DNA from 3 places in the Telluria sp. Soil_C_11 genome. Region 2 is predicted to be linked to each of the others. Evidence: riboswitches for the same ligand, from Rfam matches in the RefSeq annotation. Region 2 holds a riboswitch; each other region holds the start of a gene.
The links. A riboswitch is a leader RNA that binds a small molecule or an ion and turns the genes downstream of it on or off. The one in region 2 is predicted to bind thiamine pyrophosphate.
Positions count from the first base shown of each region.

Region 1: it holds a riboswitch for thiamine pyrophosphate, as region 2 does, so the genes downstream of both, AC3A6M_RS14380 (D-amino acid dehydrogenase) here and thiC (phosphomethylpyrimidine synthase ThiC) in region 2, are expected to answer to the same signal.
Region 3: it holds a riboswitch for thiamine pyrophosphate, as region 2 does, so the genes downstream of both, AC3A6M_RS03575 (TonB-dependent siderophore receptor) here and thiC (phosphomethylpyrimidine synthase ThiC) in region 2, are expected to answer to the same signal.

Region 1 is NZ_JBDGIN010000007.1:254,613-264,357, reverse strand. It holds gene AC3A6M_RS14390 (OsmC domain/YcaO domain-containing protein) at 397-2,601, shown strand; gene AC3A6M_RS14385 (alpha/beta fold hydrolase) at 2,607-3,431, opposite strand; gene AC3A6M_RS14380 (D-amino acid dehydrogenase) at 3,466-4,719, opposite strand; TPP riboswitch at 4,854-4,959, opposite strand; gene AC3A6M_RS14375 (AMP-binding protein) at 5,057-6,736, shown strand; gene AC3A6M_RS14370 (NAD(P)H-binding protein) at 6,758-7,420, shown strand; gene AC3A6M_RS14365 (cytochrome b/b6 domain-containing protein) at 7,482-8,354, shown strand; gene AC3A6M_RS14360 (molybdopterin-binding protein) at 8,351-9,130, shown strand; gene AC3A6M_RS14355 (translation initiation factor Sui1) at 9,138-9,494, opposite strand.
Region 2 is NZ_JBDGIN010000006.1:212,537-222,281, reverse strand. It holds gene AC3A6M_RS12740 (PhoX family protein) at 1-477, shown strand, start outside; gene thiE (thiamine phosphate synthase) at 591-1,196, opposite strand; gene thiD (bifunctional hydroxymethylpyrimidine kinase/phosphomethylpyrimidine kinase) at 1,199-1,942, opposite strand; gene AC3A6M_RS12725 (thiazole synthase) at 1,944-2,759, opposite strand; gene thiS (sulfur carrier protein ThiS) at 2,775-2,996, opposite strand; gene thiC (phosphomethylpyrimidine synthase ThiC) at 2,999-4,888, opposite strand; TPP riboswitch at 4,960-5,069, opposite strand; gene AC3A6M_RS12710 (MOSC domain-containing protein) at 5,168-6,019, shown strand; gene AC3A6M_RS12705 (GGDEF domain-containing protein) at 6,098-7,219, shown strand; gene AC3A6M_RS12700 (monovalent cation:proton antiporter family protein) at 7,211-9,193, opposite strand; gene AC3A6M_RS12695 (KpsF/GutQ family sugar-phosphate isomerase) at 9,405-9,745, shown strand, end outside.
Region 3 is NZ_JBDGIN010000002.1:147,484-157,228, reverse strand. It holds gene dkgB (2,5-didehydrogluconate reductase DkgB) at 1-647, shown strand, start outside; gene AC3A6M_RS03595 (glutathione S-transferase) at 839-1,558, opposite strand; gene AC3A6M_RS03590 (DUF535 family protein) at 1,836-2,798, shown strand; gene AC3A6M_RS03585 (iron-containing alcohol dehydrogenase) at 2,882-4,039, shown strand; gene AC3A6M_RS03580 (oxygen-binding di-iron domain-containing protein) at 4,076-4,819, opposite strand; TPP riboswitch at 5,006-5,109, shown strand; gene AC3A6M_RS03575 (TonB-dependent siderophore receptor) at 5,201-7,366, shown strand; gene AC3A6M_RS03570 (AAA family ATPase) at 7,363-7,878, opposite strand; gene pnuC (nicotinamide riboside transporter PnuC) at 7,875-8,477, opposite strand; gene AC3A6M_RS03560 (alpha/beta hydrolase family protein) at 8,615-9,745, shown strand, end outside.

The DNA of each region.
Region 1 (9,745 bases), on a different contig from region 2:
ACGAATCCTCGGGCGGGCGAACGTTCTTGCCTGGTGAAAGTGTAAATTTCTTCGACACAAGAAGTCGCGTTGCAAGGATAAAGCTCGCGATTCAAGGTGGCTTGCCCCGGCGCGGCGGAAGAGAGGATGGGTTTTCAGCCGGCCGGGCGGCGCTTGGCCTTATAATAGGCGTCCGGTGCCATTCGGGAATGCGCCACCGACGGATACTGTCCTGTCATCCCCATTGCCTGGCGGAGCCGCGCTTGTTCATTCGAGGCCGCCACGTCCGATGGCCTTGCTTCCCGCCGCTGATTGACCGCTAGAGCCCTGTCCTCACAGGGCTTTATGTTTTGAATGGCCGATCGTCCGATCGCGCAGGCCCGATATCATTGTTCGCATCATTTTTGGAATTCTTCCATGGAAATCAAAGTCAACTTCCTCGACAAGCTGCGCCTCGAAGCCAAGTTCGATGACTTCACCGTCATCGCCGACCAGCCTATCCGCTACAAGGGCGATGGCTCGGCGCCAGGCCCCTTCGATTATTTCCTGGCGTCGTCGGCCCTGTGTGCGGCTTACTTCGTGAAGTTGTACTGCAATACCCGGAACATCCCGACCGAAAACATCCGCCTGTCGCAGAATAATATCGTCGACCCGGAAAACCGTTACCAGCAGATTTTCAAGATCCAGGTGGAGCTGCCGCCGGATATCTCCGAAAAGGACCGCCAGGGCATCCTGCGCTCGATCGAACGGTGTACCGTGAAAAAAGTGGTGCAGGCCGGTCCCGAGTTCGTGATCGAAGAAGTGGACAACCTGGACGCCGACGCCCAGGCCCTCCTGACCTTGCAGCCGGCCGGCGACGCGGCTACCTATATCCCGGGCAAGGACCTGCCGCTGGAACAGACCATCGCGAACATGTCGGGCCTGCTGGCGGAGCTGGGCATCAAGATCGAAATCGCGTCGTGGCGCAATATCGTGCCGAATGTGTGGTCGCTGCATATCCGCGATGCGCATTCGCCGATGTGTTTCACGAACGGCAAGGGCGCGACCAAGGAAAGCGCCCTGGCCTCGGCCCTGGGCGAGTACATCGAGCGCATCAGCAACAACCATTTCTATGCCGGCGCCTTCTGGGGCGAGGAGATCGCCAACGCGGCCTTCGTGCATTATCCGGACGAGCGCTGGTTCCAGCCCGGTCCCGGCGATGCGCTGCCGGCGGAGATCCTCGACGAGTACTGCCTCGGCATCTACGACCCGGACGGGGAGCTGCGCGCCTCGCACCTGGTCGACACCAACTCGGGCAATGCGAAGCGCGGTATCGTGTCGCTGCCCTATGTGCGGCAGTCGGACGGTGCAACGGTCTATTTCCCGTCCAACCTGATCGAAAACCTCTACGCCAGCAATGGCATGAGCGCCGGGAACACGCTGGCCGAAGCGCAGGTGCAATGCCTGTCCGAGATCTTCGAACGGGCAGTCAAGCGCGAGATCCTGGAAGGCGAGATCGCGCTGCCGGACGTGCCGCAGGAGGTGCTGGCGAAATACCCCGGCATCGTGGCCGGGATCCAGGAACTGGAAGCGCAGGGCTTTCCGGTGCTGGTCAAGGATGCGTCGCTGGGCGGGGCCTATCCGGTCATGTGCGTGACCTTGATGAACCCGCGCACCGGCGGTGTGTTCGCCTCCTTCGGCGCGCACCCCAGCTTCGAGGTGGCGCTGGAACGCAGCCTCACGGAATTGCTGCAGGGGCGCAGCTTCGAGGGCCTGAACGATTTGCCGGCGCCGACCTTCGCGAGCGAGGCCGTCACGGAGCCGTATAACTTCGTCGAGCACTTCATCGACTCCAGCGGCGTCGTGTCGTGGCGCTTTTTCAGCGCCAAGGCGGCCTACGATTTCGTCGAGTGGGATTTCACGGCGCAGGGCGACGACGCCAATGCCGAGGAAGCCGCGGCCCTGCTCGGCATTCTCGAAGACATGGGCAAGGAGGTGTACATGGCGGTGTACGACGAGCTGGGCGCCGTCGCCTGCCGGATCCTGGTGCCGGGTTATTCCGAGATCTACCCGGTCGAAGACCTGGTCTGGGATAACACCAACAAGTCGCTGCTGTTCCGCGAAGACATCCTGAACCTGCACCGCCTGGACGATGCCGCACTGGCGGCGCTGCTGGAGCGCCTGGAGAACAACGAGCTGGACGAGTATTCCGACATCGCGACGCTGATCGGCATCGAGTTCGACGAGAACACGGACTGGGGCCAGCTGACGGTGCTCGAGTTGCGGCTGCTGATCAATCTCGCCCTGAAGAATTTTGAAGAGGCGCACGAGCTGGTCGGCGCCTTCCTGCAGTACAACGACAACACGGTCGAGCGCAAGCTGTTCTACCAGGCGATGAATGCGGTGCTGGAAGTGGTGCTCGACGACGAGCTGGAACTGGAAGATTACGTCGTCAACTTCCGCCGCATGTTCGGCAATCCGCGCATGGACGCGGTGCTGGGCTCGGTGGACGGCAGCGTGCGCTTCTTCGGCCTGGCGCCGACCAGCATGCAGCTGGAAGGACTCGACCGCCACCACCGCCTGATGGACAGCTACAGGAAGCTGCACAAGGCGCGCGCGAAGGCGGCGGCTGCATCGCGCTGAAGCCGTCAGGCGAACCAGTCGAGCAGGCGGCGGTTGACCTCATCCGCCGCCTCGTACTGCACCCAATGCCCGGCGGCGGGAATCGCGTGATGGGTGCGCTCGGCACGGGCGCCACACCACAGCGGCCCGACTTCGGCGGGGTCGCCGGTCGGATCGTGTTCACCCCATAGCATCAGGACCGGGATCTCCAGCCCGGCCAGGGCCTCCGACAGGGCCGGGCTCATCGAGGTCTTCTTGCTCTCGAAACGGGTGCGGATGCAGGAGCGGCGGTGGATCTCCAGCGCCATCGGGTCGATCGGGCCATGCAGCATCAGCACCCCCAGGTTGTGCCGCAGGTGCGCGAGCATGGTCTGTTCGTCGGCGGCGTCCTGCCAGATGCGCATCGCGCCCGGCTGGCGGCGGCGCAGGCCATGTCCCACCGCGCCCAGCAGGGCTAGTCGGCGCACGCCCGGGTGCCGGGCCGCGAGGCATCCGGCGATCACGCCGCCGAAGGAAAAGCCCGCCAGGCCGAAGGCCGCGCCGGCGCCGAATATGTTGTCGAGCGAGGCTTTGATCGCATCGACGATGTCGCCGTAGCCGCTCCCCGCCGGCAGCGCATCCGAGTCGCCATAGCCGGGCATGTCGGGCACCAGCACGCGGTGCGAGGCGGACAGGGCTTCGATATTCCTGGCCCAATGCAGCCATGAGCCGTGCCCGCCGTGCAGCAGCACCAGCGGGGCGCCGGCGCCGAATGCGCGCCAGCACAGGATGCGTCCTTCGTGTTCGACCAGGTGGCGTTCCGCGATACGCTCGAGATGCGCGATGAGCGCCAGTTCACTGCCAGTTTCCATCGGGTGCTTCGCCAAAAAGACGCAAGTATAGCGGTCATCGGCAAAACGTGAAGTCGACCTCGGGCCGGCGGCCGCAGACGATATCGGCCAGCGCCCGGCCCGAGCCGCAGGCCATGGTCCAGCCGAGCGTGCCGTGGCCGGTGTTCAGGTACAGGTTCGGCAGGCGCGTCCTGCCGACATACGGCACGTTCGATGGCGTCAGCGGCCGCAGGCCGGCCCAGTAGCTGGCGCGATCGTAGTCGCAGGCATCGGGAAACAGCGCGCGCACGCGGAGCGTGATCGCGTTGCAGCGCACCATGTTCAGTTCGCGCGAATAGCCGCCCAATTCGCAGGTGCCGGCCACCCGCAGCCGCGACCCGAGCCTCGACATGACCAGCTTGCAACCGTCGTCGGTCAGCGACACCGTCGGGGCCGCGGCGGCGTCCACGATCGGGTAGGTGGCGGAATAGCCCTTGCCGGGATAGATCAGCAGCCGCACTCCCAGCGGCGCCAGCAGGGCCGGGGAGAAGCTGCCGAGGGCGACCACCACGGCGTCGGCATGCAGCGCCTGGTAGCGGCCTTCGCCATCGATGGCTTCCACGCCCTGGACGCTTCCCGCGCCGGCCAGCAGGCGGGTCGCGGTCATGTTGTAGCGGAAGCGGATCCCGGCGGCTTCGCCCCTGGCGGCAAGCCGGGACGTAAACTGGTGGACGTCGCCGGATTCGTCGGTGGCCGTGTAGTCTCCGCCCACCAGCCTGGGACGCGCCGCGCGCAAGGCCGGCTCGATCCGTACCACCTCGTCGGCGTCGACCGTCATGCGCGGGCAGCCCAGTTCGCGCATCGCTTCCGCTGCATGGCGCGAGCGATCGAACTCGCCCTGGTCGGTATAGAAATGCAGGATGCCGCGGGTCAGGCAGTCGTAGTCGATGCCGGTTTCCGCGCGCAGGACTTGCAGGCTGCGGCGGCTGTAGTCGGCGAGCGCGACGATGCGGCGCAGGTTCGCGGCCACGCGCGCGGGCGCGCATTCGCGCACGAACTGCAGGCACCAGCGCCATTGCAGCGGGTCGGCTTGCAGGCGAAACAGCAGCGGCGCATCTTCGCGGCCGAGCCAGCGCAACACCTTCAGCAGGCTGGCGGGATTGGCCCACGGCTCGGCATGCGACACCGAGATCTGGCAGCCGTTCGCAAAGCTGGTCTCGAGCGCGGGGCCGGGCTGGCGCTCGACCACCGTCACCTCGTGGCCGGCCTGCCGCAGGTACCACGCCGACGCGGTCCCGACGGCGCCGGCTCCCAGCACGATGACCTTCATCGGTACACCGCCCCATGGCGGGCGGACGCTGGCAGGCAGGAATTCGGATCGGCGTTCATGTGCACTCCTCGGTCATCGCGATGAAGATCGGGATCCGGCGAATGGAGTGGCGGCGCATGCGTGTGGCGGACACGCGCAGGCTGCTCGAGCTTCCCTTCGCTGGCATTACCCAGATCAGGTTCGAAGGGTGTTTCTCACCCGCGCGCCGTGCTCGACGATGCAGGACCCCCAGCGTTGTGCCGTCTCTGTCGAAACGACGGTGGGCAGTGTACGCACGATCCGCGCGATTGGCAACGTGATAAGCTCACGGGCACCAGAGAACGACAAGGAGACAGGCATGCAGCAAACCCTGAGCTACGTCCACGGCGCGCACGAGGTGCCCCTGATCGGGGAGTCGATCGGCGTGCACCTGGCCGGCATCGCGGCGCGCTTTGGCGACGACGAGGCGCTGGTCGTGCGTCACCAGGACATCCGCTGGACCTGGCGCGAATTCGACGAGCGGGTCACGCGCCTGGCCGCCGGCCTGCTCAGGCTGGGGCTCCAGCCCGGCGACCGGGTCGGGATCTGGGCGCAGAACTGCGCCGAGTGGGTGCTGGTCCAGTTTGCGACGGCACGCGCCGGCCTGATCATGGTGAACATCAATCCGGCCTACCGCCGCTCCGAACTGGAGTATGTGCTCGACAAGGTGCAGTGCAGCGCCCTGGTCCTGGCGCCCGCGTTCAAGTCGAGCGATTACATCGGCATGGTCCAGGACGTGGTCCCGGAAATCCACCATTCCAGGCCGGGCGAGCTGCAGTCGGCGCGGCTGCCGCACCTGCGCCACGTGGTGCGCCTGGGCCCTGATCCGACGCCCGGCATGTTCAACTTCGACGAGCTGCTGGCGCCGCCCAGCGCGGAAGAGCTGGAAAAGCTGTCCCGCGTGCAGGACGGCGTGCAGTTCGACGATCCGGTGAATATCCAGTTCACCTCGGGCACCACGGGCGCGCCGAAGGGGGCGACGCTGAGCCACCATAACATCCTGAACAACGGTTTCTTCATCGGCGAGGCGATGAAGCTGAGCCAGCGCGACCGGCTGTGCATCCCGGTGCCCCTGTACCACTGCTTCGGCATGGTGCTCGGCAACCTGGCCTGCGTCACGCACGGCGCCACCATGGTCTTCCCGGGCGAGAGCTTCGATCCGAAAGCGGTGCTGGAGACGGTGCAGGCGGAACGCTGCACCGGCCTGCACGGCGTGCCCACCATGTTCATCGCCGTCCTCGACCATCCGGACTTCGCGCGCTACGACCTGTCGACGCTCAGGACCGGCATCATGGCCGGCTCGCCCTGTCCGGCCGAGGTGATGAGCCGGGTGATCGGCAGGATGCACATGGCGGAAATTACGATTGCCTACGGGATGACGGAGACGTCCCCGGTGTCGTTCCAGAGCTCGGTCGACGATCCGGTCGAGCTGCGCGTCACGACCATCGGCCGGGTGCACCCTCACCTGGAGGTCAAGATCGTCGACGGCGACGGACGGATCGTCCCGCGCGGCGTCAAGGGCGAACTGCTGACCCGCGGCTATTCGGTCATGCTCGGCTACTGGGGAGACGAGGAAAAGACACGCGACACCATCGATGCCGCACGCTGGATGCATACGGGCGACCTGGCCGTCATCGACGACGAGGGTTTCGCGTCGATCGTGGGCCGCTCCAAGGACATGGTCATCCGCGGCGGCGAGAACATCTACCCGCGCGAGATCGAGGAGTTCCTGTACCGTCATCCGAAAGTCCTGGACGTGCAGTGCGTCGGCGTGCCCGACCGGAAATTCGGCGAGGAGCTGTGCGCCTGCATCATCCTGCGTCCCGGGCAAACCGCCACCGCCGAAGAGATCCAGGACTTCTGCCGCGGCCAGATCGCCCATTACAAGATCCCGCGCCATGTCCGCTTCGTGACGGCCTTCCCGATGACGGTGACGGGCAAGATCCAGAAGTACCTCTTGCGCGAGCAGGTGAGGGACGAGCTCGGACTGGGCGCCTGAGCGATGCAGGACCAACGTAACATGCCACCACGACGGACGGTGCTGGTCGCCGGCGCCACGGGTCTGGTTGGCGGGCTGATCGTGCAGTCCCTGCTTGCCGACGGGACGGTCGCGCAGGTGCACGCACTGAGCCGCCGGCCACTGCGACTCCAGCACCCCAGGCTCCGCGTGCATCTCGTGGATTTCCGCCGCCTGCCCGAACTGCCGCCGGCCGACGAGGCCTATCTCGCGCTGGGCACGACGATCAAGGTGGCCGGCAGCCAGCAGGCGTTCCGTGCGGTCGACTTCGACGCCAACCTCGCGGTGGCGAGGGCCGCGTTCGCCGCGGGTGTCCGCGGCATCGGGCTGGTGAGCGCGGCAGGCGCGAACGCGGGATCTTCCGTGTTCTACAACCGCGTCAAGGGCGAGCTGGAAGAGGCGCTCGAGGCCATGGACCTGGCGGCGCTGGTGATCGCCCGGCCTTCGCTGCTGCTGGACCACCGCGACGGACTGGGACAGCCGCCGCGGCTCGGCGAAAGGATCGCGATCCCGATCGGGAAACTGCTCGCGCCGGTCCTGCCCGGAACTTACCGCCCAGTGCACGCGCGGGCCGTGGCGCACTCGCTGGTCAGGACCGTGCCGCAGGCGAAGGGCGTGGTCGTCCTGGCCTCGGACCAACTCGCCAGGATCGGCGCCGAAGGCTGACGAACGCATTCGTGCCGGCGCCTGAACGGGCGTAGAATATGGCGCATTCGGAGGCAGCGCCATGCACCGATTCACCTCTCGAGCCAGCCCGGCCGCAGCAGCGGCAGACCGGCGCCGGATGTTTTACCGGCACCGGCTGCCGATCCGCGTCATGCACTGGATTAACGTGGTCAGCTTCTTCCTGATGCTGATGAGCGGTCTCGGCATCTTCAACGCCCATCCTCACCTGTACTGGGGCAGGGATTCGGACTTCGAAGCGCCGCTGCTGTCCATGACTGCCCGGCCCGGGCCGGACGGCGAGCCGCACGGCTTCACCCAGGTCGGCACGCAGGTGTTCGACACGGACGGCGTGCTGGGCGCCTCGCGCGTCGCTGGCGCGGCGCGCAAGACCGGGCGGGCCTTCCCGTCCTGGGCCACGATTCCGGGCCAGCAATACCTGGCCACGGCGCGCAACTGGCACCTGTTCTTCGCCTGGGTGTTCGTGCTGAACGGGATCGCGTATGTGGCGTTCACCCTGTTCAGCGGCCACCTGCGGCGCGACCTGCTGCCGCGCAAGGCGGAGCTGCGCGGCATCGGCGGCTCGATCAGGGACCACCTGCTGCTGCGCCATCCGACCGGCGAGGCCGCCAAGCGCTACAACGTGCTGCAGAGCCTGACCTACCTTGCCGTGATCTTCGTCCTGCTGCCGCTGATCGTGCTGGCCGGCCTCGGCATGTCGCCGCGGATGGACACCCTGTTCGGCGGCTGGGTCGACATCCTCGGCGGCCGCCAGTCCGCGCGCACCTTGCACTTCATCGCGGCCTTCCTGCTGCTCGCCTTCGTCGCCGTGCACGTGTTCGAGGTGATCGTGACCGGCCTGTGGAACAACCTGCGTTCGATGATCACGGGCTACTACCGCCTGCCGCGGGAAGAGCACGAGGAGGGCGGGCCATGACGGCGATGCGGCGGCGGCGCTTCCTGCGGCTCGCGCTCGGCGCGGCGCTGCCGGGCGCGCTGGCCGGTTGCGACCGGCTGGCGGCGAGCGACGCGTTCAACGGCATGCTGCGCAGCGCCCAGTTCCTGAGCTGGCGCGCGCAGCGGCTGGTGACCGGGGTCGATGCGATGGCGCAGGAATTCGGCGAGGACGACATCGCCGACGAGTTCCGCAGCAACGGCACGGCGATGCCGGACAGCCGCCTGTACCGGGAACTGCTGGCCGGCCAGTTCCGAAACTGGCGGCTGCAGGTGGGCGGACTGGTCGCCCGGCCGGCGCAGTACAGCCTGGCCGAGCTGCAGGCGATGCCCCCGCGTACCCAGATCACGCGCCACGACTGCGTCGAGGGCTGGAGCGTGATCGGCAAGTGGACCGGCGTGCCGCTGCGGCAGGTGCTGGCGCGCGTGCAGCCGCTGCCGGCGGCGTGCTACATCGTGTTCCATTGCGCCGACCCGATGGATGGCTCGGACGTGCAGGCGCCCGGTTCGACCTATTACGAAAGCATCGACTTGCTCGAGGCCGTGCACCCGCAGACCATCCTGGCCTATGCGCTCAACGACGAGCCGCTGCCGGTCAAGAATGGCGCCCCGCTGCGCCTGCGCGTCGAACGCCAGCTCGGCTACAAGCAGGCCAAGTACCTGATGCGGATCGAGGTCGTCGAGCGGCTGGACGGACTGCGCGGCGGCAAGGGCGGCTATTGGGAAGACCAGGGCTACGAATGGTATGCCGGCATTTGACGCAGCCTCAGCCGCCCGCGCGCTTCGGCTGGTGCCCCTGTTTTTTCAGCTCGTCCATGATCCGTTCGCAGTGATCGCCCTGGATTTCGATCACGCCATCCTTCACGGTTCCGCCTGAGCCGCAGGCAGTGCGCAGTTGCTTGCCCAGCGCGGCCAGCGCGACGGGATCGAGCGGCAATCCCTTGACCAGGGTGACGCTCTTGCCGCCCCGGCCCTTGGTCTGGCGCGATACGCGTACCAGGCCATCGCCCGCGGGCGCGGCCTTCGCCTTGCAGGCGCAGTCCGCGACGGGCTGGCGGCATGCGGGGCACATGCGGCCGCCGTCGGTGGAATAGACGAGGCCGCCCTCTGAACGATGTTTCATGTCTTGCTCTGGAATGTCGGGTGTGAACCACGCGAGTGTAGCGGGCATTTTTCACACCGCCAAACCCTGTTTCACATCGTGAAGTCGATGCCGGTCCGGGCGCGGCGCGGGATTCCGTTGCACAGGACGGCTTTCCACATCATGGAACTTGCAAACCAAGTGACTGAATCGAAAGGTAAACATACTTTTTCGCGTCCTCTGCCAGAGAGCGGAACGGCGGGCGTGTCGACCCTATGATGGACTCATCCGGT
Region 2 (9,745 bases):
AAGGACACTGCCGGCAATGCCATCGACAGCGAGTGGATGCCGGCCGACACCAGGGCCCTGCTGGTGGGCGAGGACATCGCCGCCGACGCGCTGGGCAATACCGCCAACCCGAACAAGGTCGGCAATCCGGACAACCTGAAGTTCTCGGAAAAGATGCGCACCCTGTTCATCGGCGAGGACAGCAGCCAGCACGTCAACAACTTCCTGTGGGCCTACAACGTCGACACCAGGCAGCTCTCGCGCCTGCTGTCGGTCCCGGCCGGCGGCGAATCGACCGGCCTGCACGCGGTGGACGACATCAACGGCTGGACCTACATCATGAGCAACTTCCAGCACGCCGGCGACTGGGGCGGGATCCATGCGGGCGTGAAGACGACCCTGGATCCGCTGATCCGGGCGAACTACAAGGACAAGTTCGGGGCGGCGGTGGGTTACCTGACCGGCGAGCTGACGCAGTTCAGGCTGGCGAAGGGGTAACCCTCCACACCGTCGTCCCCGCGCAGGCGGGGACCCAAGTGTTGCTTGCATTTCGATAGCGCATGCAAACTTGGGTTCCCGCCTTCGCGGGAACGACGTTTACAAGGTGGCACTTAGAACAGACCAGCGAATTCCCTGGTTGCGGCATATGCATCCGGCGCCGCATACACACTACTGATCGCCGCCACCATATCCGCCCCCAGCCCCACCAGCGGCCGCGCATTCTGCGGCGTCATCCCGCCGATCGCCACCACCGGCACCGCCAGCTGCGCCTTCGCCCGGGCCACGATGCTAGGTGGCGTGCTGACCTCGTACACCTTCACCTTCGACGGATAGAAGCCGCCGAAGGCCACATAGCTGGCGCCCGCGTCCTGGGCCGCCTGCGCCAGTGCGAACTGGCCGTAGCAGGAGGCGCCGACGATCCGGCCAGGCCCGAGCGCCGCGCGCACCGCGGCCACCGGCGCGTCGAGGCCGCCGACGTGCACGCCATCCGCGTCCAGCCGCAGGCACAGTGCGACGTGGTCGTTGATGACCAACGGCCGGTCGTGCCGGCGGCACAGGTCGAGCAGGGCGGCCGCCTGTTGTTCGCGCAGCGCTTCGCCGGCCGTCTTGTTGCGGTACTGGACCAGCGTGGCGCCGGCTTCCAGCGCCTGCCGGGTGACTTCCAGCAGCCGGCCGGTGTCGTCCCAGTCGGGGGTGACCAAATACAGTCCTCTCACTTTCATGCTCCTCGATGTTCGATACGGTGGGGGATGCGCTGGCCAGGCGCGATCGCATAGGCATCCGCCAGCGCCTGGTGGCAGAAGCGCTGGGCGCGGTCGAGCGCCTGGTCCATCGCATCGCCCAGGGCCAGGCGGGCGGCCAGGCTGGCGGCCAGCGTGCAGCCGCTGCCGTGGAATTCGCCGGGCAGGCGCGGCCAGCGCCATTCGCGCACGCCATCCCGGCTGTGCCAGCGGTTCACGACCTCGTCGCCATCGCCGTGGCCGCCGGTCACCAGCAGGTGGGGACAGCAGACAGGGCCAAGCGCCGCCGCTTCCGGCAGGTTCGGCGTCGCCACCGTCGCCACCGCCAGCAACGGCGCCAGTGCCGCCACGGCATCGCCGTGCGCGAGCGGGTCGCCGTGGCCGCTGGCCAGCACCGGATCGAGCACCACCGGCAGCGCCGGCTGGCGTTCGCGCAGCTGCCGGACGATGCCGGCGATCGCCCCGGCATTCGCCAGGCTGCCCGGAATGCCGAGCTTGACGGCGCGGACCGGCATGGTCGCGCCCAGCAGCGCGACCTGGCGCGCGAGCAGGGCGGCGTCCACCGGCACGACTTCGTGCACGCGCTCGTTGTCCTGCACCGTCAGCGCCGTCACGATGGACAGCGCATGGGCGCCCTGGGCCGCGATCGCCTCGATATCGGCCTGGATGCCGGCCCCGCCCGACGGGTCGAGGCCGGAAAACACCAGTACGCAGGGCCGCATCTCAATCAGCGCCACCGAGCCGGCCCGCCATCGGCGACGAGGGAGAGGCCGCGAAGCGCCGCGGCATCCGTCCCGCCAGGTGCGCCGCGCGGCCGGCCTCCACCGCCATGCGCATCGCGCGCGCCATGCGCACCGGCTCGCGGGCGAGCGCGATGGCGCTGTTCATCAGCACGCCGTCGCAGCCCAGTTCCATCGCCACCGCCGCGTCCGAGGCGGTGCCGACGCCGGCGTCGACCAGCACCGGCACCCTGGCCTGCTCGATGATGAGCGAGAGGTTCCACGGGTTCAGGATCCCCATGCCCGAGCCGATCAGGGACGCCAGCGGCATCACGGCGACAACGCCAATCTCCTCCAGCATCCTGGCCTGGATCGGGTCGTCGCTGCAGTAGACCATCACGTCGAAGCCGTCGCGCACCAGTTCCTCGGCGGCGCGCAGCGTTTCCGGCATGTTGGGGAACAGGGTCTTGTCGTCTCCCAGCACCTCGAGCTTGACCAGCTTGTGCCCTTTCAACAGCTCGCGCGCCAGCTGCAGGGTGTAGACCGCATCCTTCGCGGTGTAGCAGCCGGCCGTGTTGGGCAGGATGGTATAGCGCGAGGGCGGCACCACGTCCAGCAGGTTCGGCGCGTGCGGGTCCTGGCCGATGTTCACGCGGCGGATCGCCACCGTGATGATTTCCGCGCCGGCCGCTTCCGTCGCCGCGCGGGTCTGCTCCAGGTCGCGGTACTTGCCGCTGCCGACCAGCAGGCGCGAGCGGTATTCCTTGCCGGCGATGACGAGCGGCCTGTCGTTCATGTCATGCGCATTCATTTCATTCATATATCCTCCCGATGTTCATCCGCCGCCGATCGCGCGCACCACGTCGACCTTGTCGCGTGGCGCCAGCACGGTCCCGGACCAGCGTTCGCGCGGCACCACGCGGCGGTTCACGGCCAGCGCCAGCGCCTGGCCGGACAGGCCCAGCGCATCGACCAGCGCGTGCAGGGTGGCCGCTTCCGGCCGCGCCGCGTCCAGGATGTATGGCGCGCCGTTCAGTTCGAGCTCGATCTCCAGCATCCTCACTCCTTGTGATAGAGCTTGGCGCCCTTGCGCATGAACTCGACCGCCTTTTCCTGCATGCCGCCGGCCGCGTAGTCGCGCACTTCCTGCGTGATCTTCATCGAGCAGAAGTGCGGCCCGCACATCGAGCAGAAGTGGGCCACCTTGCTTGACTCCTTCGGCAGCGTCTCGTCGTGAAATTCGCGTGCCTTGTCCGGGTCGAGGCCGAGGTTGAACTGGTCTTCCCAGCGGAATTCGAAGCGCGCCTTCGACAGTGCGTTGTCGCGGATCTGGGCGCCGGGATGGCCCTTGGCCAGGTCGGCCGCGTGCGCCGCGATCTTGTAGGTGATGATGCCGTCCTTGACGTCGTCCTTGTCGGGCAGGCCCAGGTGCTCCTTCGGCGTCACGTAGCACAGCATCGCGGTGCCGTACCAGCCGATGTTGGCGGCGCCGATGCCGGAGGTGATGTGGTCGTAGCCCGGGGCGATGTCGGTGGTCAGCGGGCCCAGCGTGTAGAAGGGCGCCTCGTGGCACTGCTCGAGCTGCAGGTCCATGTTCTCCTTGATCAGCTGCAGCGGCACGTGGCCGGGGCCTTCGATCATGGTCTGCACGTCGTGCTTCCAGGCCACCTGCGTGAGTTCGCCCAGGGTGCGCAGCTCGGCCAGCTGGGCTTCGTCGTTGGCGTCGTAGATCGAGCCGGGGCGCAGGCCGTCGCCGAGGCTGAAGGCGACGTCGTAGGCCTTCATGATCTCGCAGATCTCTTCGAAATGCGTGTACAGGAACGATTCCTTGTGGTGGGCCAGGCACCACTTGGCCATGATCGAACCGCCGCGCGAGACGATGCCGGTGAGCCGGTTCGCCGTCATCGGCACGAAGGGCAGGCGCACGCCGGCGTGGATGGTGAAGTAGTCGACGCCTTGCTCGGCCTGCTCGATCAGGGTGTCGCGGTAGATTTCCCAGGTGAGTTCCTCGGCCTTGCCGTTCACCTTTTCGAGCGCCTGGTAGAGCGGCACGGTGCCGATCGGGACCGGGCTGTTGCGGATGATCCATTCGCGCGTCTCGTGGATATGCCTGCCGGTCGAGAGGTCCATGACCGTGTCGCCGCCCCAGCGGATGGCCCAGGTCATCTTCTCAATCTCGTCGCCGATGGAGGAGGGCGAAGAACTGAGCGCCGAGTTGCCGATGTTGGCGTTGATCTTCACGAGGAAGTTGCGGCCGATGATCATCGGTTCCGATTCCGGGTGGTTGATGTTGGCCGGCAGGATGGCGCGCCCGCGGGCGATCTCGTCGCGCACGAACTCCGCCGTGATCTCGTGCGGGATGGACGCGCCAAAGGCCTGGCCCGGATGCTGGCGGCCGAGCAGGGCCGCCATGCGCTTGCCGGTCGGGCCCGCGGCTTCCAGGCTGCGCAGGTATTCCTGGCGCCGCAGGTTCTCGCGGATGGCGACGAATTCCATCTCGGGCGTGACGATGCCCTGGCGCGCATAGTGCATCTGGGTGACGTTGCGCCCTCCGGCGGCGCGGTGCGGCTTGCGCTGCAGGTCGAAGCGCAGCTCGGCCAGCTTCGGATCCTGCAGGCGCTCCTGGCCGTAGCGCGAGGACGGGCCGGCCAGTTCGACGGTGTCGCCGCGCTCGCGGATCCACTGGCTGCGCGGGCAGGGCAGGCCGGAACGGATGTCGATGCGCACGTCCGGATCGGTATAGGGGCCGGAGGTGTCGTAGACCCAGACCGGCGGATTCGGCTCGGCGCCGAAGGACGCCGGCGTGGGCAACTGGTGGATTTCGCGCATCGGCACCCGGATGTCGGGGCGCGAGCCGGTCACGTGGACCTTGCGCGAATTGGGAAGCGGTGTCACGGCCGCGGCGTCGACGGTGGCGCTGGCGGACAGGAATTTCGGATCGGCGTTCAAGTGCACTCCTTGTATCACTGAAGATCGGCGATCCAGCGGAGGAGTGCAAAGGAGCGCAGGCTCGAGGGCATGCGCGGACTCTGTAGCTTCCCTTCGCTGGCATTATCCAGATCAGGTTCGGAGGGTATTTCTCACCCGCGCCCGGTCTGGTGTGACCGGCGCAGGACCCCTAGCGTTGTTGCCGCTTCTCGTGAAGCGACGGCGGGAGTGTACGTCGATTTTGGAGGAATGGCAAACTTGGTGCGATACTATCCGCCCCGAAGTCGAACCCGGTCCGCGATGCCCATCCTGTCCCAACTCCTCCTGTATCCGATCAAGTCCTGCGCCGGCTTCGCCGTCCAGGAAGCGACCCTGCTCGAATCCGGCCTGGCCGCGCAAGGCGTGCACGACCGCGAGTGGATGCTGGTGACCGAAGCCGGCCAGTTCCTGACCCAGCGCGAGTTCCCGCGCATGGCGCTGATCCAGCCGCGCCCTGGCGGCGGCAACCTGCGCGTGCGCGCGCCCGGGATGGGCGAGCTGCTGCTGCCGCTCGCCTGGCAGGACGACGCGCCCGTGCGCCAGGTGCAGATCTGGGACGACAGGGTGAGCGCGGCCGACTGCGGCGAGACGGCCGCCGGCTGGTTCGCCGAAGCGCTCGGCACGCGCGAGCCGGTGCGCCTGGTGCGCTTCCGCCATGACGTGGTGCGCCCGACCAGCGTCAAGTGGACTGGCGGCGTGCCCGCGCAGACCCGCTTCGCCGACGCCTATCCGCTGCTGCTGATCGGCCAGTCTTCGCTGGACGACCTGAACCTGCGCCTGCGCGCGGCCGGACGCGACGCGCTGCCGATGGACCGCTTCCGCCCCAACCTGGTGGTGGCCGGCATGGAAGCCTTCGAGGAGGACTACACGGCCTCCCTCGGCACCGGTGCGGCCGAGATCCGGCCCGTGAAACCCTGCGCACGCTGTCCGATTCCCGCCATCGACCAGGCCACCGGCGTGCCCGGCCCGGACCCGCTCGACATCCTGCAGACCTACCGCGCCAATCCGAAACTCGACGGCGCGGTCTGCCTGGGCATGAACTGCATCGTGTCGGCCGGCGCCGGCAGCGGGCTGCGCGTGGGGCAGGAACTGGCGGTCGAACTGGCATTCTGACAACGATTTCGCGCGGTTTCGATTTGCAATACGGCTGAGTTGGCGTAATGTATGGACTAATTGCTGAAAGGAATGTCCATGCACGAGCAGCAGGGCGCCAGTGTGCGCGAACTGATGGCCGAGAACGCCGCACTGCGCAGGCAGCTCGCCAGCCTGATCGACCAGGCCGAAAGCAACCACGCGATCATGATGCGGCACCAGGCCTTCGATCTCGAGATCGTCAGCGCGGGCAGCTTCCAGGAACTGGTCGCCACCATCTTCCGCCAGCTGCCGGTCGTCTCGAATCTCGACGTCGTGACCCTGTCGCTGGTCGACACCGGCGCCGACATCTTTACGGTCATGCACAAGCTGGGCGTGGACTTCGAGGCCCTGCCCAACCTGCTGTTCCATGAACATGCGGAGGAACTGGGCTTCGACCTCGAGCCCGGCCGCACGCCCAGGCCGCGCCTGCTGCCGTACCACCCGGTCAGCCACGCGATGGCCTTCCCGAATCCGCCCGCCGGGCTGGCCAGCGTGGCGCTGGTGCCGCTGATGCGCAACCGGCGCCTGATGGGCAGCCTGAACCTGGGCAGCCGCGACTTCAGCCGCTTCACGCCGCTGCTGGGCACCGATTTCGTCGAGCACATGGGGTCGATCATCGCGATCTGCCTCGAGAACGTGATCAGCAACGAGATGCTGAAGTACATCGGCCTGACCGATGCGCTGACCGGCGTCTACAACCGGCGCTACATGGACCGCCGCCTGGCCGAGGAGATCGCCCGCGCCCGCCGCCAGTCCTACGGCCTGTCCTGCCTGTACATCGACGTCGATCACTTCAAGCAGGTCAACGACAGCCACGGCCACCAGGCCGGCGACGACGTGCTGCGCGAAGTGGCGGCCCGCATCAAGGCCGAGCTGCGCATGTCGGACGCGCTGGGGCGTTTCGGCGGCGAGGAATTCGTGGCGCTGCTGATCGACGCCGACCTGGAGAGCGCCAGCCTGGTCGCGCAGCGCATCCGCGCCAGCGTGGCAGGCCAGTCCTTCCTGCTGGGAGACGGGCAGGGACTGGAGGTGACGGTCTCGGTCGGGGTGGCGGCGCTCGACGGCGTCGACCGCGAGCAGGCGGTCGAGGAAGTGGCGCACGAACTGGTGGCGCGGGCCGACCAGGCCCTTTATCGGGCAAAGGAAAACGGCCGCAACCAGGTGGTCGCGTTACCGTAACAGGCGCCCCTCGGCCCGCGTCACCGCCGTCCCGGTCCCGCGCAGCACCACCACGTCGCCGGCGCGCAGCTCGGTGTCCTGTTCCGGCTCGATGCGCTGGTTGCCGCGCCGGACCGCGGTCACCTCGGCGCCGACGTCGTCCAGCTCCAGCTCGCCGATGCAGCGTCCGACCGCGCCGGCGTCTTCGTTCAGCACCACCGAATGCAGGCGCACGTAGCTGTGTTCCGGGTCTTCCCTGACGTCGCCGGCGCCGTGGAAGAAGCCGCGCAGCGTGGCGTAGCGCTCGTCGCGCGCGGCCTGCACGCGGTGCACCACGCGCCGCAGCGGCACCCCCATCACCACCAGCGCGTGCGAAGCCAGCATCAGGCTCGATTCCAGCGCTTCCGGCACCACTTCGGTGGCGCCGGCCTTTTTCAGGACATCGAGTTCGGTGTCGTCGTGGGCGCGCACGATCACCGGCAGCTCCGGCGCCAGCTCGTGCACCAGGTGCAGCACCTTGAGCGCCAGGCGCGTGTCGGCGAAGGTGATCACCAGCGCGCTGGCGCGGTTGATGCCGGCCGCGATCAGGGCTTCCCTGCGCGCGCAGTCGCCGTAGGAGACGTTGGCGCCGGCCGCGCGCGCCTCCTGGACCCGCTCGGGGTCGAGGTCGAGCGCGTACCAGGGCAGCTTTTCTTCCGACAAAAGGATCGCCAGGCTCTGCCCGCTGCGCCCGAAGCCGGCGATGATCACGTGCTTCTGCGCGGCCATCGTGCGGCTCGCGAGCTGGGTCAGTTGCAGCGACTGCAGCATCCATTCGTTGGAAGCCATCTTCATCACGATCTTGTCGCTGTTGGCGATCACGAAGGGCGCGAGCAGCATCGACAGCACCATCGAGGCCAGCACCAGCTGGATCAGGAAGGGGTCGATCAGCTTCGAGCCGGAGGCCAGGTTCAGCAGCACGAAGCCGAATTCGCCGGCCTGGGCCAGCGCCAGGCCGGTGCGCATGGCCACGCCGTCGGACGAGCCGAAGGCCTTCGCCAGCGCGGCGATCAGGGCGAACTTGAGCAGCACCGGCCCCACCAGCAGGAGCAGCACGATCCACCAGTGGCGCGCCACCAGCTCCAGGTTGAGCAGCATGCCGATGCTGATGAAGAACAGGCCGAGCAGCACGTCGCGGAAGGGCTTGATGTCCTCTTCCACCTGGTGCTTGTACTGGGTCTCGGAGATCAGCATGCCGGCCACGAAGGCGCCCAGGGCCATGGAAAGGCCGGCGCGCTCGGTGATCCAGGCCGCGCCCAGCGTCACCAGCAGCAGGTTGAGCATGAACAGCTCCTGCGAGCGGCGCTTGGCGACGATGGTGAACCACTTGCGCATCAGCTTCTGGCCGAAGAACAGCAGCAGCGCCAGCACGGCGGCGGCCTTCACCGCGGCCCAGGCCAGGTTCATCGCCAGTTCCTCGGGCGGCCGCGCCAGCGACGGAATCAGGATCAGCAGCGGCACCACCGCCAGGTCCTGGAACAACAGGATCCCGATGATGCGCCGTCCGTGCTCGCTCTCGAGTTCGAGGCGTTCGGTGAGCAGCTTGGAGACGATCGCGGTGGAGGACATCGCCAGCGCGCCGCCCAGCGCCAGCGCGGCCTGCCAGCCGATGTTGAAGGGCGCCGGCAGGCGCGGCGTGAGCAGCGCGGTCAGCACCGTGATCAGGATCGTCAGCGCCACCTGGGCCAGTCCGAGCCCGAACACGATGCGCCGCATCGCCTTGAGCTGGGCCAGCGAGAATTCGAGGCCGATCGAGAACATCAGGAACACCACGCCGAATTCGGCCAGCGCGTGGGTGGTGGGGCCGTTGTCGGCCAGCTGCAGGGCATGCGGGCCGATCAGCACGCCGACGGCCAGGTAACCCAGCATCGGGGGCAGGTGGAGCATCCGGAACGCGACCACGCCGAGGACAGCGCTGCCCAGCAGTAAAAGGGTTAGTTCAAGGCCGGAAGTCATTCGCGAATGTCGTTTTTATCCCGTAAATATGTCGAAACCTCATGAAACCTGCTGCGCGTTGCATTTTTGGTCTGCGATGCTCGCTGTACTCTTCGTACAGCTGCGCGTCTCGACCAAAACTGCTGCCGCTCGCGACGGTTTCCTGAGGTTCCTGTGCACTCTGTTACCACTGGCAAGTTTTTTGCTTTCGCAATTCGGCTATACTTCCACCATGAGTGTAACCCATGAAAAAATAATGCTGACAAGTTTTAACGAGACCCAGGCGACGCGCGCACTGGAGCTGGCCCGCCAGACCCTGGACATCGAGGGTGAAGCGATCCGCAAGCTGACCGCACGCCTCGGCCAGGACGACAGCCTGCCGCGCGCCGTGGCGCTGATGATGGCCTGCAAGGGCCGCGTGGTCGTGTCGGGGATCGGCAAATCGGGTCACATCGGCCGCAAGATCGCCGCCACCCTGGCCTCGACCGGCACCCCGGCCCTGTTCCTGCACCCGGCCGAAGCCGCGCACGGCGACCTCGGCATGGTGACCCCGCAGGACGTGCTGGTCGCGAT
Region 3 (9,745 bases), on a different contig from region 2:
GCGTGGCGCGCGAGGAGGTGTTCGTCACCACCAAGATCTGGACCGAGCACCTGGCCGGCGACAGGCTGATCCCGAGCCTGAAGGAGAGCCTGCGCAAGCTGCGCCTGGACCGGCTCGACCTGACGCTGATCCACTGGCCCTCGCCGCAAGGCGCGGTGCCGGTGGCCGAATCGATGCAGGCCTTGCTGGAAGCGCGCAGGCAGGGGCTCACCGCCGCGATCGGCGTATCGAATTTCACGAATGCCCTGCTCGGCGAAGCGATCGGGGCGGTAGGCGCCGACAACATCGCCACCAACCAGGTCGAGCTGCACCCCTTCCTGCAGAACCGCCCGGTGGCCGCCTTCGCCCGCCAGCACGGCATCCATGTCACGGCCTACATGCCGCTGGCCTATGGCAAGGCGCTGCTCGACCCGGTGATCCAGGCCATCGCGGCGCGCATCGGCGCCACGCCGGCCCAGGTGACGCTGGCCTGGCTGATGGCCAAGGGGTATGCCGTGATTCCGTCGTCGACCCGGCGCGAGAACCTGGCTTCCAATCTTGGCGCGCCGGGAGTGAAGCTGAGGGCTGGAGACATCGTCGCGATCGAAGGGCTGGAGCGTGGCGAGCGGCTGGTGAGTCCGGATTTCGGGCCGGTTTGGGACGCCTGATCCGTCGCCCCCGCATCTCTTCCGTCGCCCCCGCATCTCTTCCGTCGCCCCCGCATCTCTTCCGTCGCCCCCGCATCTCTTCCGTCGCCCCCGCGAAGGCGGGGGCCCAAGTTTTGCCAAAGCTAACGAAACGCTAGCAAACTTGGATCCCCGCCTTCGCGGGGACGACGGTGGTTGGCGCGGGAACGACGTTACTTCTGCTCCTGGTTTTCCAACTCCGGATAATGCCGGAAAATCCCCTCCTCGTTGAACGCCACCCGCCGCTTCGATTTCAGGTAGGCGGCAATCCGCGGACGCTTCGCCACCCGGTCGCGCAAGGCCATCAGCAACGGATAGCCGGCGTCGATCCGCCCCATCGTCGCCGGGAAGGCGTAGCGCAGCCCCTCGATCAGCTGGAACAGCGACAGGTCGGCATAGGTCAGCTGGTCGCCGGTGAGGTAGTCCTTCGGTTCTGGCCGGCCGAGGATGCCCTCGAACCAGTCGAAGAATTTCGGAATCCGGGTCTCGATGAAGTCGGCGGCGCGGCGCTTCGCTTCCGGGCGCTGGTCTTCGTAATACAGCGAGGTCGCGATCGGATGGTGGGTGTCGTGGGTTTCCGCGACCAGGTCGGCGATCGTCAGCTGCAGCTGGTTCACCCACAGCCGGCCGGCGTCGTCGGCCGGCGCCAGCCCGTGCCGCTGCCCCAGGTACAGCAGGATGTTGGCGGTCTGGCCGATCGTCAGCTCGCCCGCTTTCAGGAAGGGCGGTGCGAACGAGGGATGGTCGGGGCCGTCCATCGCCGCCATCATGCGCCCCATGCCGCCCGGCTCGCGGGCAACGTCGACGTACTCCACCCCGGCCTCTTCCAGCGCCAGCCGGACGAACTCGCCGCGCCCCTGGATCGTCGGCCAATAAAAAAGTTCATACACCATGCGCCCCTCCTCAACTTATTCGGCATGACTCAATTATTCATGACGATTTCGATGTTCGGCGCGGCAATCGTGCTAGTCTTGCATCTGGCAACGTTTGCCTGACAAAAAATCAACAAGAGACATCGTGATCACGAATAAAAAGACCCAAGGGATGCCTTATCGAGCGTGGCGATCTTGACCTGCCCAGCATTTTATTTCCGTTGAGCAATGTCACCTTGCCGCCAAGGCCGGTGAGTCAAGATAGAACCACCCTGATAATGAATGCCCGGAGCGCACCATGATTTTCGCTCACCTCGCCAGACACTGGATGGCCCGCCGCCGCCAGAACAGCCTCACTTCCTGGATTCTCTGCATTGCACGCAGCCTGCGCGTACTGGCCTACTGGCGCGACCACCGCGCCCTGTGCCAGCTCGGCGTCTACCGCAACCACGTGGCGCTGCCGCCGAACGACGACCCCTTCCACCACCTGAGCCACCGCGATTACCTGGTCAAGGGCATGCCGGCGCGCCGGCGCGTGCAGGCGGTCCTGAGCCACTACCGCTTCGAGGAAACCACTTTCAACGACGCCTACAAGCAGGCCGTCTACGGCGCCCGCTGCCTGCCGCTGTGGCAGGTCGGGGACGAAGGCGGCAGCTTCACGATCCAGCTCGAGATGGCTTCGCGCAGCAACGCCGAGGGCGACCTGACCGTGGCCCTGGTGGCCGACGGCAGGTGCCTGCACCGCCTGTCCTTCAGCTGGCTGGAAGGCCATATGGTGGGCGTCGATGCGCCGGTGGTCCCCTTCATCGCCCGCAACGAGGGCCGCTGGGCCGATTCCGGTTCCGCCTTCGAAGCCTTCGAGCGCGTCTTCCCGAACAACTCCCCGAGCTTCTTCTGCTTCGCCGCGATGCAGGGCGTGGCCCAGGCGGTCGGCATCGACCAGGTGGTCGCCATCCGCAGCGAAGACCACATCGCCTACGATCCCGATCCGGAAAAGCACTTCGCCAACGCCTACGACGGCTTCTGGAAGATCCTGGGCGGCGCCGAGATGCCGGGCAAGCAGGGCTACCGGATTCCGCTGCCCTTCTACGTCAAGCCGTTGTCCGAGATGCCGTCCAAGCACCGCAAGCGCGCCGCCCAGCGCCGCGAGCACTGGCGCCTGATCGGCGAATCCGCCCGCACCACCCTGCAGCGCCACCTGCTGCACGCGCGCGCGCACGTCGAGCACCCGGCGCCGGTGCTGGAGCCGGCGCAGGTCTGAGGTTCCAGGAACGCGCCCCTGCCGGCGCGAAAATCCCGCCTCGGCGATAATCCCCCTCCTGTGCAACCCGAGGGGGATTTATTTTGCTTAACTTTGACTTCCACAATCCAACCCGCATCCTGTTCGGCGAAGGCCAGATCGAGCGCCTGGCGCGCCTGGTTCCCGCCACGGCCCGCGTGCTGGTGCTGTACGGCGGCGGCAGCATCCGCGCCAACGGCACCTACGACGCCGTGATGGCCGCACTCGACGGCCGCACCGTGTTCGAGTTCGGCGGCATCGAGCCGAACCCCAGCTACGAGACCCTGGTCGAGGCGATCGCCCTGGTCAAGCGCGAGCACATCGATTTCCTGCTCGCCGTGGGCGGCGGCTCGGTCATCGACGGCACCAAGTTCGTCGCCGCAGGCAGCCTGCTGGACGACGACCCGTGGACGATCCTGGAACAGCACGCCAGGAACGTGCGCGCGGCCCTGCCCTTCGGCGCCGTGCTGACCCTGCCGGCCACCGGCTCGGAGATGAATTCCGGCAGCGTGATCACGAAAAAGGCGACCCAGGAAAAGTTCGCCTTCATGTCGCGCCTGGTGTTCCCGCAATTCGCCATCCTGGACCCGACCCGCACCTTCACCCTGCCCGCGCGCCAGGTCGGCAACGGCATCGTCGACGCCTTCGTGCACGTCATGGAGCAGTACATGACCGTACCAAGCCAGGCGAAGGTGCAGGACCGCTTTGCCGAAGGCCTGCTGCAGACCCTGGTCGAGGAAGGTCCGCGCGCGCTGGCCGAGCCGGACAACCATGACGTCCGCGCCAACCTGATGTGGACCGCGACCCTGGCCCTGAACGGCCTGATCGGCGCCGGCGTGCCGCACGACTGGGCCACCCACATGATCGGCCACGAGCTGACCGCGCTGTACGGCCTCGACCACGCACAGACGCTGGCGATCGTGCTGCCGGCCATGCTGCGCGAACGCCGCGATGCCAAGCGCGCCAAGCTGCTGCAGTTCGCGGCGCGCGTGTGGGACCTGGCCGAGGGCGACGAGGACGCCCGCATCGAGGCCGCGATCGCCCGCACCGAGGCCTTCTTCCGCGCGGTCGGCGTGCCGACCCGGCTGTCCGACTATGGCCTGGGCAAGGACGTCGTGCCGGCGGTCGTGAAGGCGCTGGAGGCGCACGGCATGACCAGGCTGGGCGAGACCGGCGAGGTGACGCTGGAAGTCAGCCGCAAGGTGCTGGAACGCTGCATCTAAGCACGCCTGGCAAGGCCCTCCCGGCCGGGGGCCTTGTCACGCTGGCCGCGCTGCGCCGCCGACCAGCCGTTCGCCGAGGGCACGCAACAGGCTTGCCCCATCGCCCCTCCAGGCGCTCCCATGCATGCACGCCAATGTGCCAGGCAGTTCGCCGGCCAGGTGTTCGATCAATTGCCTGGTATTGGTCGAATGCGAAAAATAGTCCATCGGTTGACGGAACGCTTCGCTGTTCTCCAGGATGTCATCCGTGGTCAATGCGGTCCCACCCGTGCCGCCCTGGGTGAACAGGTCCCCGCAAAACAGCGTCCGGGTTCGGGTATCCATCAGGAAGCCCGTTTCCCAGCCGTGCGGCAAATGGGGCGCATCGAGCCACTTGACCGATCGCGACCCCAGGCTGAGCTCGGCGCCATCCGCCATGGCATGGGCCGGCCGGTCCGCGAAATCGTTCACCGACACCATTGTGGCAACCCGGCTGCACAAGGGCGCCGCGTGGGGCGCTGCGGCCAGCCATTCATTCAGCGAGCCGCATTCATCCGCTTCGAAATGCGACAGGGCAATGAAGCGCAGGTCGCCGACCGGCATGACGCTGTCGACGGCTTCCCGCACCAGGGGAAACATCTTTCTCGGCCCTGTATGAAAGAGCAGCGGCTGGTCGTCGACGATCAGGTATTGGTTGAACGAGAACCCACCCGGCACGATGCTGACAGGCGTATTGATGCGATACACGCCATCGGCGATCTCGTGGACATTCGTGCCGGCAGAACCATTGGTGATGGCCATGGCTGCCTCCCTCCGCGTTTGCGAGTCGATTGGATAGCATACGCGCTTCCCGCACCCATTGGCATGCGTGGAACGGGCCCCGGCCGGAACCCGTTGCGCGAATCCCACGCCAGGCAAAGCACCCGGAGCGCAACCGCCCAGCCTTGCCAGACACGCCACACGCCACCCGCATCCGTGCTACACTCGCGCCTTCGCTAGGGGTCCTGGCAGCCGTAGCCGCTGCCGGGTGAGAGATACCCTCCGTACCTGATCTGGATAATGCCAGCGAAGGAAAGCGCAAGGCGGTGCCGAACGGCGCCCACACCTGTTTGCCCTTCCCCAGTTGGCTCCGGCTTTTGACAAAGCAGCGACGCCAAGCGGCGCGCGAAGACGAGCAAACCCATGAACGCACAACTGAAGTATTCGATCCTGGCCTGCGCCATCGCGCAAGCCTTCTCCCTCAACGCCCAGGCGCAGGACCAGCGCGGCCAGCCGATTGCCGAGGTCGTCGTCACCGGCACCCGCACCGGCCTCGAACGTGCCGCGGTCGGCGGCTTCTCCGAATCCTCGCTGTGGGAGACCCCGGCCTCGATCACCGCGATCGGCCGCACCCAGATGCAGGACCTGTCGATCCGCTCGACCACCGACGCCGTGCGCTACGACGCCTCGGTCAGCGACGCCTACAACGCGGTCGGCTATGCCGAGCAGTTCTCGATCCGCGGCTTCGCCCTCGACAATAACTACAGCTACCGCAAGGACGGCTTCGCGATCCCCGGCGACACCCAGATCCCGCTGGAGAACAAGGAGCGCATCGAAGTGCTGAAGGGCCTGGCCGGCCTCACCGCCGGCGTCGCCACCCCGGGCGGCATCGTCAACTACGTGACCAAGCGCCCGACCGCCACCCCATTGCGCTCGGCCACCGTGGAAGTCAGCGAGCGCGGCACCCTGTACGGGACGATCGACCTGGGCGGCCGCTTCGACGACCGCCGCTTCGGCTACCGCATCAACGCCGCCGCCGCCGACCTGCATTCCTACGTGCGCGGCGCGAACGGCGACCGCCAGTTCGTGTCCGGCGCCTTCGACTGGCAGATCACCCCGGATGCGCTGCTCCAGCTGGACCTCGACTGGCAGCACAAGGCGCAGATCACGGCGCCCGGCTTCCAGCTGATCCGCAATGAAGTCCTGCCGACCGGCGTGTCGGCCAGGATGCTGCTGAACGACCAGCCCTGGACCCGTCCCGTCGACACCCGCGACACCAACCTCGGCCTGCGCTTCGAATACAGGCTGGCGGACGGCTGGAAAGCGACCGTCGCCGCCAACAAGCACTGGTTCAAGCGCGACGACTTCACCGCCTTCCCTTACGGCTGCAGCAACGAGGGCGAAGGCTTCTATCCGGGCTACTGCTCGAACGGCGACTACGACGTCTACGACTACCAGAGCGTGGGCGAGCGCAAGACCCCGTGGGGCCTGCAGGCGATGCTGCAGGGCCGCTTCGCCACCGGCGCGTTGCGCCACGAACTGACCGTCGGCGCCTCGTACGCCGAGCGCCACGACAGCTTCGGCGACTATGTCTATGACTACGTCGGCTACAGCAACCTGTGGAATCCGCTGGTGTCGCCGCACGCCGATCCGTCGCGCGTCACCGGCCCCGTGTTCGAACGCCGCAGCGACCAGGAAAGCGCGCTGTTCGCACAGGACATCGTGACCCTCACGCCCCAGCTCACCCTGCACGGCGGCCTGCGCTACGTGCAGGCCAGGCGCAGCGACTACATCGCGCCAAGCCATGTCGCTAGCCGCGATTCCTTCCTGCTGCCGAGCCTCGCCCTGGTCTATAACGTGAACCGCGACTGGAACGTCTACGGTTCGGTGAGCCACGGCCTGCAGCATGGCGGCATCGCGCCGATGGAGACCGCGAACGAGAACCAGGTGCTGGAGCCGGGCCGCTCGAAGCAGTTCGAAGTCGGCGCCAAGGGCTCCGTGCGCGGCGTGAACCTGTCGGCCTCGCTGTTCCAGATCCGCCAGGGCCTGGAGTACACCGATCCGAACCACACCGTGACGGTCATCGTCGACGGCGAACCGGTGGAACGCAACCCCTTCGTGCGCGGCGGCCGCGAGACCCACCGCGGCTTCGAGCTGTCGGCCGACGGCAGGCTGGCCGCGGGCCTGCAGGCCGGGCTGTCGCTGATGGCCCTGAACACCCGCCAGGACGGCACCGGCGACGCCGCCATCGACGGCAAGCGCGTCACCGACGTCCCCAGCTTCAAGTCGACCGTGTGGGCCGAATACGCCGTGCCGCAGGTGCCGGGCCTGAAGGTCGACGCCAACTGGCAGTACTCCGGCAAGAAGGCCTTCGACGTCGAGAACCGCGTGTTCGTTCCCGACTACCACGTGTTCGGCCTTGGCGCCGCGTACGCGATGCACCTGGGCGCTACCCGCGTGACCTGGCGCGCCCGCGTCGACAACCTGTTCGACAAGTTCTACTGGCGCGACGTCACGCCGGCGCTGGGCGGCTACCTGCTGCCGGGCGCACCGCGCACCTTCCGCGTGTCGGGCCAGTTCGACTTCTAAGCAAGTAATGCCTCTACCTGCCGCAGCCGCCGCGGCAGGTCGCCTTCCAGCAGCGTGAACGGGATGCCCCGTTCGCGCAGCACCGCCAGCAGGCATTCATGCACCTGCCGGCGCACCTCCTCCGACTCGCGCTGCAGGCCGTCCGGCACCCACGGCAGGTCGAGCCCCGCCACCAGCGTCAGCGCGTAATCGTGCGCCGCTTCCATCTCCAGCAGCTCGGGCGGCACCCTGCCCCAGTAGATCCGGCTGTAGACCGCCGTCACCAACGGCGTGGTGTCGCAGAACAGGAAGCGCCGCGCTCCGGGCGACGCCGCCAGCGCATCCTCGCGCGCGCGCTGGGTGCGCGCGATCCCGACCTGGTCGTGCTCGAAGGGTACGCGCTGGTGGGTCTCGACGAATTCGCGCAAGTATTCCGGCACCCACAGCGTGCCGTAGCGCGCCGCCAGGGCCGGCGCCAGGGTCGACTTGCCGGTCGACTCGGCGCCCAGGATCGCGATGCGCCGCACTGTCATCGCGCGCCCTCGCGCGCCGCGCGCGCCCAGGTGCGCAGGCCCAGCGCCGCCATCACCACGAACGCCGCGTACAGGACCGCCGTCAGGTGCAGGCCCTTGTAGACGTACAGGCCGACGTACAGGACATCCACCGCGATCCACACATGCCAGTTCTCGACCTTCTTGCGCGCCGTGAGCAGGGTGCCGAGCAGGCTGCCGGCGGTGAGGAAGCCGTCCATGTGCGGCACGTCGGTGTCGGTGAAGGCGCGCAGGAACCAGGACAGCGCCACGAAGCCGAGCGCCCAGCCGGCCAGCGACCAGGCCCAGCCTGCGCGGTCGAGGCGGGTCACCAGAAGCGGCTGGTCATCGCTTCCCTTACCGCGCAGCCATTCGTACCAGCCCCAGATCGAGGCGGCGATGAATACGCCCTGCAGGCCGGCGTCGCCATACAGCCGCGACTTGAAGAACACGATGCCGTAGGCGGCCGAGGAGACGATCGCGAACAGCCAGGCCCAGTGGATGCGGCGGATGTTCAGCAGCACCGTCACGATCGACAGGACGAAAGAAATCAGTTCGAGCGGGGTGGTGCTGAAGCCCGGGAAGGCGAGTGTGTCGTTCATGCGCGGCGTAGAAAAAGTCAACAGCAGATTATCTCTTACTCCGCCAGCCCATGCCTGTGACAAAGTGTTATTTTTTAGCGGCAACGTGCATATATACTCGATCGATACCCGTCCGGGAACCTGAATGGAGACTTTCGATGCGCCTGCGTTCCGCCGTATTCTGCGCCGCCCTGCTGGCTGCGCTTCCTCTCGCCAGCCTCGCCGCGCCCCAGGTGCCGCTGGCGGCCTTCGTCCACAAGGACAGGTTCTCGAAACCGCGCCTGTCCCCGGACGGCAAGCACATCGTGATCACGGTCCTGGTGCCCGACCAGGAAAAAGACCGCGACTTCCCGGTGCTGATGACCTTTACGGTGCCCGGCATGCAGTCGGTCGGGGCGATCCGCCTCGCGAAGTTCGAGGTGCCGCTCGACTATCACTGGATCACGAATACCCGCCTGGCCATCGAAAAAGGCACCGAGCGAGGCTCGATCGACGCTCCTGTGTCCAACGGCGAAGTGGTGGCCGCGGAGATGGATGGCAGCAAATTCGAGTACCTGTACGGCCATGACATGTTCAAGTCCTCGACCCGCGGCCAGCGCTACGGCGACGATTACGGTTATGGCGATATCCAGGACATACCGCGTGCGCGCAACGGCCATCTCTACCTGGCCAGCCATCTGTGGGAAGGGTCGCACAGCCTCCTGTACGATATCGACTCGCGCTACGCCACCCGCAAGCTGATGGCCGACCTGCCGCACCCCGACCTCGGCTTCCTGATCCGCAACGACGGCAAGGCAGGCTATGCCTTCGGACTCGACCAGCAAAACGACCCGCTGCTGTTCCGCCAGGACGACGGCGCCGACAAGTGGACCAGGCTGAGCGGCCTGGGCCGCCGTTACTGGCCTCTCAAGTTTTCGCTGGACGACAAGCAGATGCTGGTCGACTGGTCGCCCGACGGCGGGCCGGACAAGCTGGTGCGCGAGGACGTGGGAACCGGCAAGCGCGTCACCCTGTTCGAGGACGCCGCCGGCAGCTACGGCGCCACGCTGTACGGGCCGGACCGGAACATGCCCTTCGGCGCTTTCACGACGGTCGGCAAACCCGAGGTGCGCTACTTCGACGACAATGACGAAGGCGCCAAGCTGCACAAACTCCTGGGTGCGCAGTTCCCCGGCCAATCGCTGTACTTCATCAATTTCAGCGACGACGGCAACACCCTGCTGTTCAGCGTCTCCAGCGACCGCGACCCTGGTTCCTATTACCTGTTCGACCGCAAGACCATGAAGGCC